DNA from 3 places in the Streptomyces sp. CA-294286 genome. Region 2 is predicted to be linked to each of the others. Evidence: predicted binding sites of a transcription regulator. Region 2 holds the regulator's gene; each other region holds the start of a gene.

Region 1 (4,849 bases), 2.2 Mb from region 2:
AGGAGACGGGCGGGCGGGGCGGGGCCGCCGCGGTGAAGGAGGGGAACGGACAGGGAGAGAACCGTACGGGCAGGACGGTGGACGGTGCGGCGGGGGCCCTGCTTCCGCCCGCGGAGAAGGCGCGGCGTGCGCGGGAGGCGGCCGAGGCGCAGCAGGCGGCCCGAGCCGTCGCCGCGAAACGCTGGGGCCTCGTCCGGACGCCGCTGGCAGCTCCCGCGCCGCCCGCAGTCAAGCCCAGGATCGGGACCCGCAAGGGCTTCGAGGTGGACGGGCAGGTGTCCGAGTCGCTGCCGCCGGTCTTCACGACCGTGCCGGTCAAGGAGCGGGTCGTCTTCCTGACCATCGACGACGGTGCCGAGAAGGACCCGGAGCTGATCCGGATGATGGACGAGCTGAAGATCCCCTACAGCGCGTTCCTCGCCGACTACGTGGTGAAGGAGGACTACGGCTACTTCAAGAAGATGCAGGACAAGGGCGTGGCCCTGCACAACCACACCCTCAACCACCGCTATCTGCCCGGACTTTCCTACCGGCAGCAGAAGAAGGAGATCTGCGGGCAGCAGACCAACCTGGAAAGGCGTTACGGCACCCGGCCCCCGCTCTTCCGGCCGCCGTTCGGCAACTACAACAAGGACACCCTCCGCGCCGCCAAGACCTGCGGAGTGAAAGCCGTTCCGCTGTGGGCGGCGGAAGCCTTCCCGGACCGGATGGAGTGGCGCGAGTGGGACAAGGACCTGCACCCCGGGGACATCGTGCTCACCCACTTCCGGGGGCCGGGTGACTGGAAGGGATCGATGCCCGACATGATTCGTCGCGTCATGAAGACGATCACGGCCAAGGGCTACGCCGTGGCCAAGCTGGAGGACTACGTCTGATGCGAGTACGGGCACGCCGGTCGGTGTCGTGGGTGGCGGGGGCGTTGGCGGCCGGCGTGTTGGTGCTGGGGGCGGGGGGATGCTCCGGAAAGGGCTCCGGGGAGGAGGGGGAGGGGGGTGGGCCCCCGGAAGCGGCCTCTCCGGCCCCGGCCACCGAGCCCCCCGGCTCCACCACCCCTGGCACCACCCCCGACTCCACCGCCCCGCAAGCACCGCCCCCGGCAGCACCACCCCGGGCCAGGGCGCTCCCGCCGCGCCGGGGGCCGACGCCCGGGGCGTACCGCTGAAGGCGTACGCGAAATGGGGACTGGCGGGCCCCCTCGCGCCGGCTCCGGCGAAGCCGGACCGTACGCCGATGCTCGAACCGTCCGGCCCGCCGGTCGTGTTCGACCGGGTGCGGACGAAGGACAAGGTCGTCTTCCTCACCTTCGACGACGGTGCCGAGAAGGACCCGCAATTCGTGAGGATGGTCGGCGAGTTGAAGCTCCCGAGCAGCATGTTCCTCACGGACAGCGTCGCGAGGAGCGACTACGGCCACTTCGAGCAGCTGCGCGACGCGGGCGGCGGCGCCATCCAGAACCACACCACAAGCCACGCCAACCTGCGGACGCTCCCGTACGAGGGTCAGCGCAAGCAGATCTGCGACCAGCAGGACCGCCTCGAAGCCCGCTTCGGCACCCGCCCGGCCCTCTTCCGCCCGCCGTACGGCAACTACAACGCCGACACCGTGCGCGCGGCGGGCAGCTGCGGGGTGAAGGCGCTCGTCCTGTGGCGGGAGTCGATGCAGATCCACAACATGCGGTACGCGGAGGGCGACCGGCTCAAGTCCGGCGACATCGTCCTCGCCCACTTCCGCGGCCCGGACGAGCTCAAGGGCTCGACCATCACCGAGATGACCGCCCGCATGCTGCGCCGCATACAGGACCAGGGCTTCACGGTGGCCCGCCTGGAGGACTACCTGTGAGCCGTCCGTTCGTACCCGCCCGCCACATCCGGCCCGCCTCAATTGGCACTCCGCTTGACCGAGTGCTAACCGCGTCATAGTCTCGGTGCTGGCACTCACCACTGGAGAGTGCCAACACAGCGACGGGCAGGTCCGGCACCCGCGACGACGGATCCACCTGGTCGCCACCCCAGACTGTTAACCCCGTGAGATCTCCGAAGGGGGAGACCGGATCGTGACGACCGCAAGCTCCAAGGTTGCCATCAAGCCGCTTGAGGACCGCATCGTGGTCCAGCCGCTCGACGCAGAGCAGACCACCGCCTCTGGCCTGGTCATTCCGGACACCGCCAAGGAGAAGCCCCAGGAGGGCGTCGTCCTGGCCGTGGGCCCGGGCCGCTTCGAGAACGGCGAGCGCCTGCCGCTCGACGTCTCCGTCGGCGACGTAGTGCTGTACAGCAAGTACGGCGGCACCGAGGTGAAGTACAGCGGCGAGGAGTACCTCGTCCTCTCGGCTCGCGACGTTCTCGCGATCATCGAGAAGTAACTCACTTCTGCATCTGTTGAACCGCGCCCCTGGCCCCCGCTCACACGCCGGGTGGTCAGGGGCGCGGCTCGTTTTGCGCAGTTCGTATTCCGAGAGGACTTGAAAAGCTCCATGGCGAAGATCCTGAAGTTCGACGAGGACGCCCGTCGCGCCCTTGAGCGCGGCGTCAACAAGCTTGCCGACACCGTGAAGGTGACGATCGGCCCGCGCGGCCGCAACGTCGTCATCGACAAGAAGTTCGGCGCCCCGACCATCACCAACGACGGCGTCACCATCGCCCGCGAGGTCGAGCTCGACGACCCGTACGAGAACCTCGGCGCCCAGCTGGTGAAGGAGGTGGCGACCAAGACCAACGACATCGCGGGTGACGGTACGACCACCGCCACCGTGCTGGCCCAGGCGCTCGTCCGCGAGGGTCTGCGCAACGTCGCCGCCGGCGCCTCCCCGGCCGCCCTGAAGAAGGGCATCGACGCCGCCGTCAAGGCCGTGTCCGAGGAGCTCCTCGCGACCGCCCGCCCGATCGACGACAAGTCCGACATCGCCGCCGTGGCCGCGCTCTCCGCGCAGGACCAGCAGGTCGGCGAGCTCATCGCCGAGGCGATGGACAAGGTCGGCAAGGACGGTGTCATCACCGTCGAGGAGTCCAACACCTTCGGCCTGGAGCTCGACTTCACCGAGGGCATGGCCTTCGACAAGGGTTACCTGTCCCCGTACATGGTGACCGACCAGGAGCGTATGGAGGCCGTCCTCGACGACCCGTACATCCTGATCCACCAGGGCAAGATCGGCTCGATCCAGGACCTGCTGCCGCTCCTGGAGAAGGTCATCCAGAACGGTGGCTCGAAGCCGCTGCTGATCATCGCCGAGGACGTCGAGGGCGAGGCGCTCTCCACCCTCGTCGTCAACAAGATCCGCGGCACGTTCAACGCCGTGGCCGTCAAGGCCCCCGGCTTCGGCGACCGCCGCAAGGCGATGCTCGGCGACATGGCCACCCTCACCGGTGCCACCGTCATCGCCGAGGAGGTCGGCCTCAAGCTCGACCAGGCCGGCATGGACGTACTGGGCACCGCCCGCCGCGTCACGATCTCCAAGGACGACACGGTCATCGTCGACGGCGGCGGCAACGCCGAGGACGTCAAGGGCCGCGTCAACCAGATCAAGGCCGAGATCGAGTCCACGGACTCCGACTGGGACCGCGAGAAGCTGCAGGAGCGCCTGGCGAAGCTCGCCGGCGGCGTCTGCGTCATCAAGGTCGGCGCCGCGACCGAGGTCGAGCTCAAGGAGAAGAAGCACCGTCTGGAGGACGCCATCTCCGCGACCCGCGCCGCGGTCGAGGAGGGCATCGTCTCCGGTGGTGGCTCCGCGCTCGTCCACGCCGTGAAGGTCCTGGACGGCAACCTCGGCAAGACCGGCGACGAGGCCACGGGTGTCGCGGTCGTCCGCCGCGCCGCCGTCGAGCCGCTGCGCTGGATCGCCGAGAACGCCGGCCTTGAGGGCTACGTCATCACCTCGAAGGTCTCCGAGCTCGACAAGGGCCAGGGCTTCAACGCCGCCACCGGCGAGTACGGCGACCTGGTCAAGGCCGGCGTCATCGACCCGGTCAAGGTCACCCGCTCCGCGCTGGAGAACGCCGCGTCCATCGCCTCGCTGCTGCTCACGACCGAGACCCTGGTCGTCGAGAAGCCGGCCGAGGACGAGGGCGACGCCGGTCACGGCCACGGTGGCCACGGCCACTCGCACTGAGTCCGGGACCGGCAGTACGACCGGTCCGGCCGCACCACGCCGAAGCCCGGCTCACCGTCCTCGCGACGGTGAGCCGGGCTTCGGCGCGTCCTGGCACGCCGCGGGTGGCGGCAGCGGCCACGACACAGGGCCTGCCGCGCAGGACGGGAGCGGTAGGACAAAGCCCCCGTCCCGCCCGCTGAGGAGGACCGGACACGGCCACGCCGTGCCACGGGCGACACGACGCGACCCAGCGCGGCACGGCACAGCGCGGCGCGACACAGCACAGCGCGGCATGACACAGCACGACACGACGTGGCGCGGCGCAGCACCCGTACGTCTGGGCCTACTGCGGGCCGTACTTCCGCCCCGTCTTCGACGTGATCCCGCCCAGCAGTCCGCGGGGGGCCACCTTCACCACACCCATCAGCGCCTTGTAGCGCGGGTCGGGGATCGACAGCGTCTTGCCCCGGGCGAGGTCCTTGAGCGCCTCCGCCACCAGCTTGTCGGCGTCCAGCCACATCCACGACGGGATGTTGTCCGTGCCCATCCCGGCGCGTTCGTGGAACTCCGTCCGTACGAAACCCGGGCACAGCGCCATCAGCCGCACTCCGCTCCCGCTGAGGTCCTTCGCCGCGCCCTGGGTGAACTGCACCACCCACGCCTTGCTCGCCCCGTACGTCCCGCGCGGCACGAAGGCGGCCACCGAGGCGACGTTGACGACCCCGCCGCGCCGCCGCTCCTTCATGCCGCGCAGGGCCGCCG
Region 2 (4,849 bases):
GTCACCTGGGCGGCGATGCGGGATTCCTTGGAGCCCGGCACCAGGTGGTCGACCAGGACGCCCAGCCGCGCGTCCGGTCCGGGGCCGAACCCGGCGACCACGGACGGCAGGTCGTCGATGCCTTCGAGGTACTCCACGACGACGCCCTCGACGCGCAGGTCGTCGCCCCACACCCGCTCCACCAGCTCCGCGTCGTGCCGGCCCTCCACGTAGATGCGGCCCGCTCGCGCCACGCGCGCGCGTGCCCGTGCGACGGCCACCGATCCCGAGGCGGTACGGGTGGGCCGCGGCGCGGCCGCGCCCGCGGACGGCCGCACCAACGTCACCGGCTCGCCCTCGTGGAGGAAGCCCGCGGGGACCATCGGGAACACCCGGTGCTTGCCGAAGCGGTCCTCCAGGGTGACCGTCGGTCCCTCCGCGGTCTTCTCGGTGCGGATCACGGCGCCGCAGAACCCCGTCGATACCTCCTCGACCACCATGTCGTGGTCGGCGGGAACTTCGGGGACGGGCTTCGACTTCTTCCACGGCGGGGTGAAGTCCGGGCTGTAGCTGCGCATGCGTCAGACGCTACGACACGCGCGCCGTGTGCGGCTCAGGAGGCCCGGAACCGGCGTGCCAGCGCGTCGCGTTGGGCCCGTACGAACGCGGCGTCCACGACCGCCCCGTGCCCCGGCACGTACAGGGCGCTCTCGCCGCCCAGGGCGAGCAGCCGGTCCAGGGCCTGCGGCCACCGCCCGGCGACCGCGTCGGGGCCCGCCTGCGGCTCCCCGGACTCCTCCACCAGGTCGCCGCAGAAGACGATCTGCGGGCCGCCCGCGGGGTCCGGCACGAGGGCCACCAGGTCGTGACCGCTGTGTGCCGGGCCCAGGTTGGCGAGCAGGACGGTGCGTCCGCCGCCCAGGTCCACGGTGCGTTCGCCGGAGACCAGGTGGTGCGGGGCGGCCAGCAGCTCCGCCGAAGCGGCGGCGGCGCCCGGCTCGACCCCCTGGTGCACCGCGTCCCGGGTGAGCGACTCGCGCTGCGAGGTGAGCAGGGCGTCCATGCCGGCCGCGGCGTGGACCTCCGCGCCGGCGAAGGCTCCCGTGCCCAGGACGTGGTCGAAATGGGGGTGGCTGAGAGCGATGTGCGTCACTCTGCGGCCGAGCAGCGTCTGGGCCTGTGCGCGGATCTCGGCGCCTTCGCGCAGGGTCGACCCCGTGTCGTACAGGAGCGCCCCCTGGGCGCCCGCCACCAGCCCGACAGTGGCGTCCCAGCCCGGCAGCCGGCGCCTGCCGACCCCCGGTGCGAGACGTTCCCAGCCTGCCTTCCCGTCGAGCTCTTCCCAGCGCAAGTCCATACCGTGACGCTAGCGTGAGCTGCCGCCCTTGCCCCGGGCGCACCCCGCCGCCGTACACTTACCCGGGGAATCTGGCACTCACCCGAGGGGAGTGCCAGGCAGGTCCCCAGGGAAGAAGCCCCACATTCACCTGGGAACATCACGGCTTGGAGGTGTGCGCGATGCTCAGTGAACGCAGACTCGAAGTCCTGCGCGCCATCGTCCAGGACTATGTCGGCACGGAGGAACCCGTCGGTTCCAAGGCCCTCACCGAGCGGCACCAGCTCGGCGTCTCCCCGGCCACCGTCCGCAACGACATGGCAGCCCTGGAGGACGAGGGTTTCATCGCGCAGCCGCACACCAGCGCGGGGCGCATCCCCACCGACAAGGGCTACCGGCTGTTCGTCGACCGGCTGGCCGGGGTCAAGCCCCTGTCGACGCCGGAGCGGCGTGCCATCCAGAACTTCCTGGACGCGTCCGTCGACCTGGACGACGTCGTCGCCCGTACGGTGCGGCTGCTCGCGCAGCTGACCCGGCAGGTCGCGGTCGTCCAGTACCCGTCGCTGACGCGTTCCACGGTGCGGCACGTGGAGCTGCTGTCGCTGGCGCCCGCCCGGCTGATGCTGGTGCTGATCACCGACACCGGCCGGGTCGAACAGCGCATGATCGACTGCCCGGCGCCGTTCGGCGAGATGTCGTTGGCCGATCTGCGGGCCCGGCTCAACAGTCGCATCGTGGGCCGTCGCTTCGCCGACGTGCCGCAGCTGGTGCAGGAACTTCCCGAGTCGTTCGAGCCGGAGGACAGGGGAACCGTTTCGACGGTTCTGGCGACTCTGTTGGAAACACTCGTCGAGGAGACCGAGGAACGGCTGATGATCGGCGGTACCGCCAATCTCACCCGTGTCGGCCACGACTTCCCGCTCACCATCCGCCCCGTACTGGAGGCGCTGGAGGAGCAGGTCGTTCTGCTGAAGCTGCTCGGCGAGGCGACGGAGTCCGGCATGACCGTACGTATCGGTCATGAGAACGCTCACGAAGGACTCAGTTCTACGTCCGTGGTCGCAGTCGGCTACGGTTCGGGCGACGAGGCAGTCGCCAAACTAGGCGTGGTCGGACCGACCCGCATGGACTACCCCGGAACGATGGGAGCGGTACGCGCAGTGGCACGTTACGTCGGACAGATCCTGGCGGAGTCGTAAGTGGCCACCGACTACTACGCCGTACTCGGCGTGCGCCGCGACGCGTCCCAGGACGAAATCAAGAAGGCGTTTCGGCGTCTTGCGCGTGAGCTTCACCCGGATGTGAACCCGGACCCGAAGACTCAGGAGCGCTTCAAGGAGATCAACGCCGCCTACGAGGTGTTGTCGGACCCGCAGAAGAAGCAGGTCTACGACCTCGGAGGCGACCCGCTGTCCCAGGCGGGCGGCGGAGCCGGCGGCTTCGGTCAGGGCGGCTTCGGGAACTTCTCCGACATCATGGACGCCTTCTTCGGCACGGCTTCCCAGCGCGGCCCGCGCTCGCGGACCCGCCGCGGCCAGGACGCCATGATCCGGCTGGAGATCGACCTCAACGAGGCGGCCTTCGGCACCACCAAGGAGATCCAGGTCGACACCGCCGTCGTCTGCACGACGTGCAGCGGCGAGGGTGCGGCTCCGGGCACGTCCGCGCAGACCTGCGACATGTGCCGCGGGCGCGGTGAGGTCTCGCAGGTCACCCGGTCCTTCCTGGGCCAGGTCATGACCTCGCGGCCCTGCCCGCAGTGCCAGGGCTTCGGCACGGTGGTGCCGACGCCGTGTCCGGAGTGCGCCGGTGACGGCCGCGTACGGTCGCGTCGCACGCTCACGGTGAAGATCCCGGCAGGCGTCGACAACGGCACCCGGATCCAGCTCGCGGGCGAGGGCGAGGTCGGTCCGGGCGGCGGTCCCGCGGGCGACCTGTACGTGGAGATCCACGAGCAGCCGCACGAGACGTTCCAGCGGCGCGGCGACGACCTGCACTGCACCGTGACCATCCCCATGACGGCGGGCGCGCTCGGCACCAAGGTGCCGCTGGAGACGCTCGACGGGGTGGTGGACATCGACATCCGTCCGGGCACGCAGTCGGGCCAGTCGGTGCCGCTGCACGGGCGCGGCGTCACGCACCTGCGGGGCGGCGGCCGGGGTGACCTGATCGTGCACGTCGAGGTGCTGACGCCCTCCAAGCTGGACCCGCAGCAGGAGGACCTGCTGCGCCAGCTCGCGAAACTGCGCGGCGAGGAACGGCCCACGGGGCAGTTCCAGCCCGGGCAGCAGGGGTTGTTCTCGCGGTTGAAGGATGCGTTCAACGGGCGGTGAGGTGGGGGTCTCGGCTGGGGGTTCGGGGGTCGTCCCCCGGGGGCTGGGCAACCCGGGCAGCAGGGGTTGTTCTCGCGGTTGAAGGACGCCTGCAATGGGCCGCGAGAGGCTGACTTCTCGACGCCGACGGTCGTCCTTCGACGGCCGCCGAAGTCTGTTCGAACGTGGCGGGGCCGGACCAGCAGGTCCGGCCCCGTTCCGGTTCGATTCGGCGACCCGGCCCGGCCGTGAAACGATGCGGGCATGTCTGTTGAGTCCAGGGTGGTCCCCGCGCTGGGTGAGCTGTGCCGGCGCGGCATCGTGCAGGCGCCGATGGCCGGCGGGGTCTCCCGTCCCGAGCTGGCCGGCGCGGTGTCCGATGCGGGCGGGCTCGGCTTCCTCGCCGCCGGGTACAAGACCGCCGACGGGATGTACGAGGAGATCAAGCAGCTGCGCGCGCTGACCTCCAAGCCCTTCGGGGTCAACCTCTTCCTGCCGCAGCCCGCCGCCGATCCGGCTGCCCTGGACCTGTACCGGCAGCAGCTCGCCAGCGAGAGCGCCTGGTACGAGACGCCGATCGACGAGCGGCAGGACTTGCACGGCACCGACGACGGGTACGAGGCCAAACTCGCGCTCCTCGTCGACGACCCGGTCCCCGTGGTGTCGTTCACCTTCGGCTGCCCCTCGCGGGACGAACTCGACGCCCTCGCGCACGTCCGGACGTACACCGTCGTCACCGTCACCACGCCGGAGGAGGCACAGGCCGCCGAGTGGGCCGGTGCGGACGCGGTCTGTGTGCAGGGGATCGAGGCGGGCGGGCACCAGGGCACGCACAAGGACGACCCGCAGACCGACGGCAGCGGCGGAATCGGCCTGCTGGCGCTGGTGACGCAGGTCCGCGAGACCGTGCAGCTGCCGGTCATCGCCGCCGGGGGGCTGATGCGCGGGGCGCAGATCGCCGCCGTACGGGCCGCCGGGGCGGACGCGGCACAGCTGGGGACGGCGTTCTTGGCCTGCCCGGAGTCCGGCGCGCACGCGATGCACAAGCAGGCGCTGAAGAACCCGCTGTTCGTACGGACGGAACTCACCCGCGCGTTCTCCGGGCGGCCCGCGCGCGGCCTGGTCAACCGGTTCATGCGCGAGCACGGCCCGTACGCCCCCTCCGCCTATCCGGAGGTGCACTACATGACCGCCGGACTGCGCAGGGCCGCGGCCCGCGTCG
Region 3 (4,849 bases), 1.1 Mb from region 2:
GCATGTGCACGCCGGTACGCCACTTCCGCAAGCGTCCCACGTACGAGTGAGACGCGCACGGAGGTCACCGCTCCCAGCACTCCACTTCCCGCAGGTCCGGCATCCGGTCCCGTACGAACAAGGGGTCGACGCCCATGCGCCGCTGCTCCCGGTAGTCCTCCAGCAGCCGGAACGCGATCCCTGAGAGCGGGATGATCGCGACCATGTTCACCAGCGCCATGAAGCCCATGAACACGTCGGCCAGGTTCCACACGATGGACACCGATCCGAGCGCGCCCAGGAACACGGTCACCAGGACCAGCACCCGGTAGGTGGGCAGCACCCACTTCTTGTCGTCACCGGTGATGAACTCGATGTTGGACTGCCCGTAGTAGTAGTTCCCCATCATCGAGCTGAACGCCAGCATGAAGACGACCACCGTCAGCACGTGCCCGGCCCAGTCGCCCAGCGACGACGTCAGGGCGCTCTGCGTGAGGTCGGCGCCCTGCCGGGCGCCCCCGAGGTCGGGGGTGGTCGTCAGGATGATGAAGGCCGTCATCGTGCAGATCAGGATCGTGTCGAAGAAGACGCCCAGCGACTGCACGAGGCCCTGCTTGACGGGGTGCGAGACCTCGGCCGCGGCGCCCGCGTTCGGGGCCGAGCCCAGTCCCGCTTCGTTGGAGAACATGCCGCGCCGGATGCCCTGCTGGATCGCCGTGCCGATCGCGCCGCCCGCGACCTCCCGGAAGCCCAGCGCCCCGCCGACGATGTCCGCCAGCACCCGGGGCACGTCGGTGATGTTGAGGACGACCACCACGGCGCCCAGCAGCAGGTACAGCAGGGCCATCACGGGCACCAGGACCTGCGTGACGTTGCTGATGCGCCGTACGCCGCCGAAGACCACCAGGCCGAGCAGGACCGCCAGCACCACGCCGATCACCGGCTCCCGCCACGGGGCGTCGCCGCCGAAGGACCCGCCGACCACCGAGACGATCGTATTGGCCTGCACCGCGTTGAAGACGAAGCCGAAGGTGAGCGTGATGGTGACGGCGAACAGCACGCCCAGCCACCGCTTCCCCAGGCCCCGCTGCATGTAGTACGCGGGCCCGCCACGGTACGTGCCGTCGTAGTCCCGCACCTTGTACAGCTGGGCGAGCGCGGACTCCACGAACGCGGACGCCGCGCCCACCGTCGCCATCACCCACATCCAGAACACCGCGCCGGGCCCGCCCAGCGTGATGGCCGCCGCGACGCCCGCGATGTTCCCCGTACCGACCCGGGCCGCCGCCGAGATGGTGAAGGCCCCGAAGGACGACACGGACTTCCGTCCGCGTGCGTCGGGCAGCGCCTTGTCGCCCAGCACCCGGATCATCTCCGGGAACATCCGCAGCTGGACGACCTTCGAACGGAACGTGAAGTAGAGGCCCGCGCCGATCACGAGCGGGATGAGCAGATAGCTCCAGAAGACGTCGTTGACGTCGATGATGAATGAGTCCAGGTTTCCCATGGGGCACAGCTTGCGCATCTATGGCCGGGTTTATCCAACCGAAACCTTCTGAATGCCCGTCGGATACGCCACTGGGGCGGCACCCCGAAGGGATACCGCCCCAGTGGACCTGCCTACTGCGTCAAGCAGAGGGAGCTGGACTCAGAAGTCCATGTCCCCGCCCGGCATGCCGCCCGGGGCGGCGGCGCCGGCCTTCTCGGGCTTGTCGGCGATGACGGCCTCGGTGGTGAGGAACAGCGCGGCGATCGACGCGGCGTTCTGGAGGGCGGAGCGCGTGACCTTCGCCGGGTCCAGGATGCCTTCGGCGATCATGTCGACGTACTCACCGGTGGCGGCGTTCAGGCCGTGACCGATGGGCAGGTTGCGGACCTTCTCCACGACGACGCCGCCCTCAAGACCACCGTTGACGGCGATCTGCTTGAGCGGGGCCTCCAGCGCGAGCTTCACGGCGTTGGCGCCGGTCGCCTCGTCGCCGGTGAGCTCCAGCTTGTCGAAGACGGCCGAGGCCTGGAGGAGGGCGACGCCACCACCGGCGACGATGCCCTCTTCGACGGCGGCCTTCGCGTTGCGAACGGCGTCCTCGATGCGGTGCTTGCGCTCCTTGAGCTCGACCTCGGTGGCGGCACCGGCCTTGATGACGGCCACGCCGCCGGCCAGCTTCGCCAGGCGCTCCTGGAGCTTCTCGCGGTCGTAGTCCGAGTCGCTGTTCTCGATCTCGGCACGGATCTGGTTGACGCGACCGGCAACCTGGTCGCTGTCACCGGCGCCGTCGACGATGGTCGTCTCGTCCTTGGTGATGACGACCTTGCGGGCGCGGCCGAGCAGGTCGAGACCGGCGTTCTCCAGCTTGAGGCCGACCTCCTCGGAGATGACCGTGCCGCCCGTGAGGATGGCGATGTCGTTCAGCATGGCCTTGCGGCGGTCGCCGAAGCCCGGGGCCTTGACGGCGACGGACTTGAACGTGCCGCGGATCTTGTTGACGACCAGCGTGGAGAGCGCCTCGCCCTCGACGTCCTCGGCGATGATCAGCAGCGGCTTGCCGGACTGCATGACCTTCTCCAGCAGCGGAAGGAGGTCCTTCACGTTGCCGATCTTCGAGTTGACGATGAGGATGTACGGGTCGTCCAGGGACGACTCCATGCGCTCCATGTCGGTGGCGAAGTACGCCGAGATGTAGCCCTTGTCGAAGCGCATGCCCTCGGTGAGCTCAAGCTCCAGGCCGAAGGTCTGCGACTCCTCGACCGTGATGACGCCTTCCTTGCCGACCTTGTCCATCGCCTCGGCGATGAGCTCGCCGATCTGGGTGTCGGCGGCGGAGATGGAGGCCGTCGAAGCGATCTGCTCCTTGGTCTCGACATCCTTCGCCTGCTCCAGCAGGGCGGCGGAGACGGCCTCGACGGCCTTCTCGATGCCACGCTTGAGGGCCATCGGGTTCGCGCCGGCGGCTACGTTGCGCAGACCCTCGCGGACCAGGGCCTGGGCCAGGACGGTCGCGGTCGTCGTGCCGTCACCGGCGACGTCGTCGGTCTTCTTCGCGACTTCCTTGACCAGCTCGGCGCCGATCTTCTCGTACGGGTCCTCGAGCTCGATCTCCTTGGCGATGGAGACGCCGTCGTTGGTGATCGTGGGCGCGCCCCACTTCTTCTCAAGGACGACGTTGCGGCCCTTGGGGCCAAGGGTGACCTTGACGGCGTCGGCGAGCTGGTTCATGCCACGCTCGAGGCCGCGACGGGCCTCCTCGTCGAACGCGATGATCTTGGCCATGTGAAGTGGTCCTCCCAGGACGTAGGGGGCACCCCCTGCTCCTCAAGAGCTTGGGGGAGGATTTCTTCGGACCGGTGGTCGGCGCCCGCGACGGACGGCCCGGGAGCGCGGGGGAATCCTTACCCCCACGCCCCTCGGACCTCACCTACCTGGTCCAAGTTTCTGTCACTCTCACGGGGAGAGTGCTAACGCCAATGATTAGCACTCGGCATAGGAGAGTGCAAGCGACTACCACGGATCCGGGGGTCGCGGCACCTCGTGGGCCGGACGCACGCAGGGCCCGCACCCCGGTGACGGGGTGCGGGCCCTGCGTGCGTGAGTGCTGGTGAGTGCGTCGGTGGCCGATCGCGCCGAGATCAGACGGCGAGCTTGACCATGTCCGCCTGCGGACCCTTCTGGCCCTGCGAGATCTCGAACTCGACTCGCTGACCCTCTTCAAGGGTGCGGTAGCCGTCCATCTGGATCGCGCTGTAGTGGACGAAAACATCCGCACCACCGTCGACCGCGATGAAGCCGTACCCCTTCTCCGCGTTGAACCACTTGACGGTGCCCTGAGCCATGCCTAACTCCCCTATTACTGGCCCTTGCGCGGGACCGCACTTCGCGGCCCCGGGTCAGACCCCACCTTCCGACAGGAGTGGAAGGTGTGCGCCGTAGCGCGTCGACCGCGGCTGAATGTATCCGCCCAACTGCCCTCTGCAACAGGCCAATCGGACGTGAATTCTGGGCAGGGCCGAACACTCGGATCGGTCAACTGGCCATATTCCAGGGCAAGTCGGGCCGGACATACTGTGCGCATCGGCAGCAAAAGGCTCGAACACGCGCGCCGCATCTTGTCGCCTTCTCATATGCACGGGGCATGGGCGGCGACCGGGGCTTCCCCTACTCTACCCCTTTCAACCCTACGGAATTGCCCCCTCCGCTTGTGAGCGAAGGGGGCAACCGGAGGTGGTGTGCGGCCAGTTGTACGGCTCAGCCGCCGGCGACGGCGGGAATGATGGAGACGCCCGCGCCGTCCGGCGTCGGCGTCCGGAGGCCGCTCTCGAAGCGCACGTCGTCGTCGTTCACGTACACGTTCACGAAGCGGCGCAGCTTGCCCTGGTCGTCCAGGACGCGGGCGGCGATGCCCGCGTGGTTCTTCTCCAGGTCGGCGATGACCTCGGCGAGGGTGGCGCCCTCGGCGGCGACCTCGGCCTCGCCGCCGGTGTACGTGCGCAGGATGGTGGGGATGCGGACCTTGACGCTCATGGTGTTCAGCCTTCCGGTACGGGGGTGGTTCAGCGGGCCAGGCCGGCGTCGCGGAACGCCTCCAGGCTCGGGCGGATGGTCGCGGAGGGGCCGGTGGTCGGCGCCACCGCGTCCAGCGTCTTGAGGCCGTCGCCCGTGTTGAGCACGACGGTGGTGAGCGTCGGGTCCAGCAGCCCGGCCTCGATGAGCTTCCTCGTGACGCCGACGGTCACTCCGCCGGCGGTCTCCGCGAAGATCCCTTCCGTACGGGCCAGAAGCTTGATCGCGTCGACGACCTGCTCGTCGTTCACGTCCTCGACGGCGCCGCCGGTGCGGCGGGCGATGTCCAGGACGTACGGGCCGTCCGCCGGG

Evidence for each region. Region 2 encodes HrcA, which represses chaperone genes, less so after heat shock. Its sites were predicted from a motif close to TTNGCACTCNGNNNNNCNGAGTGCNAA; they were not measured.
Region 1: groES (co-chaperone GroES) is a predicted target of HrcA. The motif match lies at 1,882-1,908, and genes of this name have one in related genera.
Region 3: groL (chaperonin GroEL) is a predicted target of HrcA. The motif match lies at 3,449-3,475, and genes of this name have one in related genera.

The regions. Positions count from the first base shown of each region.
Region 1 covers NZ_CP192005.1:2,119,082-2,123,930, reverse strand. Annotated here, with positions in the region: gene ACQPZG_RS14000 (polysaccharide deacetylase family protein) at 1-875, shown strand, start outside; gene ACQPZG_RS13995 (polysaccharide deacetylase family protein) at 1,231-1,839, shown strand; gene groES (co-chaperone GroES) at 2,054-2,362, shown strand; gene groL (chaperonin GroEL) at 2,474-4,105, shown strand; gene ACQPZG_RS13980 (SDR family NAD(P)-dependent oxidoreductase) at 4,431-4,849, opposite strand, start outside.
Region 2 covers NZ_CP192005.1:4,316,046-4,320,894, forward strand. Annotated here, with positions in the region: gene ACQPZG_RS23775 (DUF3097 domain-containing protein) at 1-557, opposite strand, end outside; gene ACQPZG_RS23780 (MBL fold metallo-hydrolase) at 593-1,336, opposite strand; gene hrcA (heat-inducible transcriptional repressor HrcA) at 1,498-2,514, shown strand; gene dnaJ (molecular chaperone DnaJ) at 2,515-3,648, shown strand; gene ACQPZG_RS23795 (nitronate monooxygenase) at 3,892-4,849, shown strand, end outside.
Region 3 covers NZ_CP192005.1:3,236,623-3,241,471, reverse strand. Annotated here, with positions in the region: gene ACQPZG_RS19200 (alanine/glycine:cation symporter family protein) at 65-1,486, opposite strand; gene groL (chaperonin GroEL) at 1,628-3,250, opposite strand; gene ACQPZG_RS19190 (cold-shock protein) at 3,607-3,810, opposite strand; gene ACQPZG_RS19185 (MoaD/ThiS family protein) at 4,223-4,498, opposite strand; gene thrC (threonine synthase) at 4,528-4,849, opposite strand, start outside.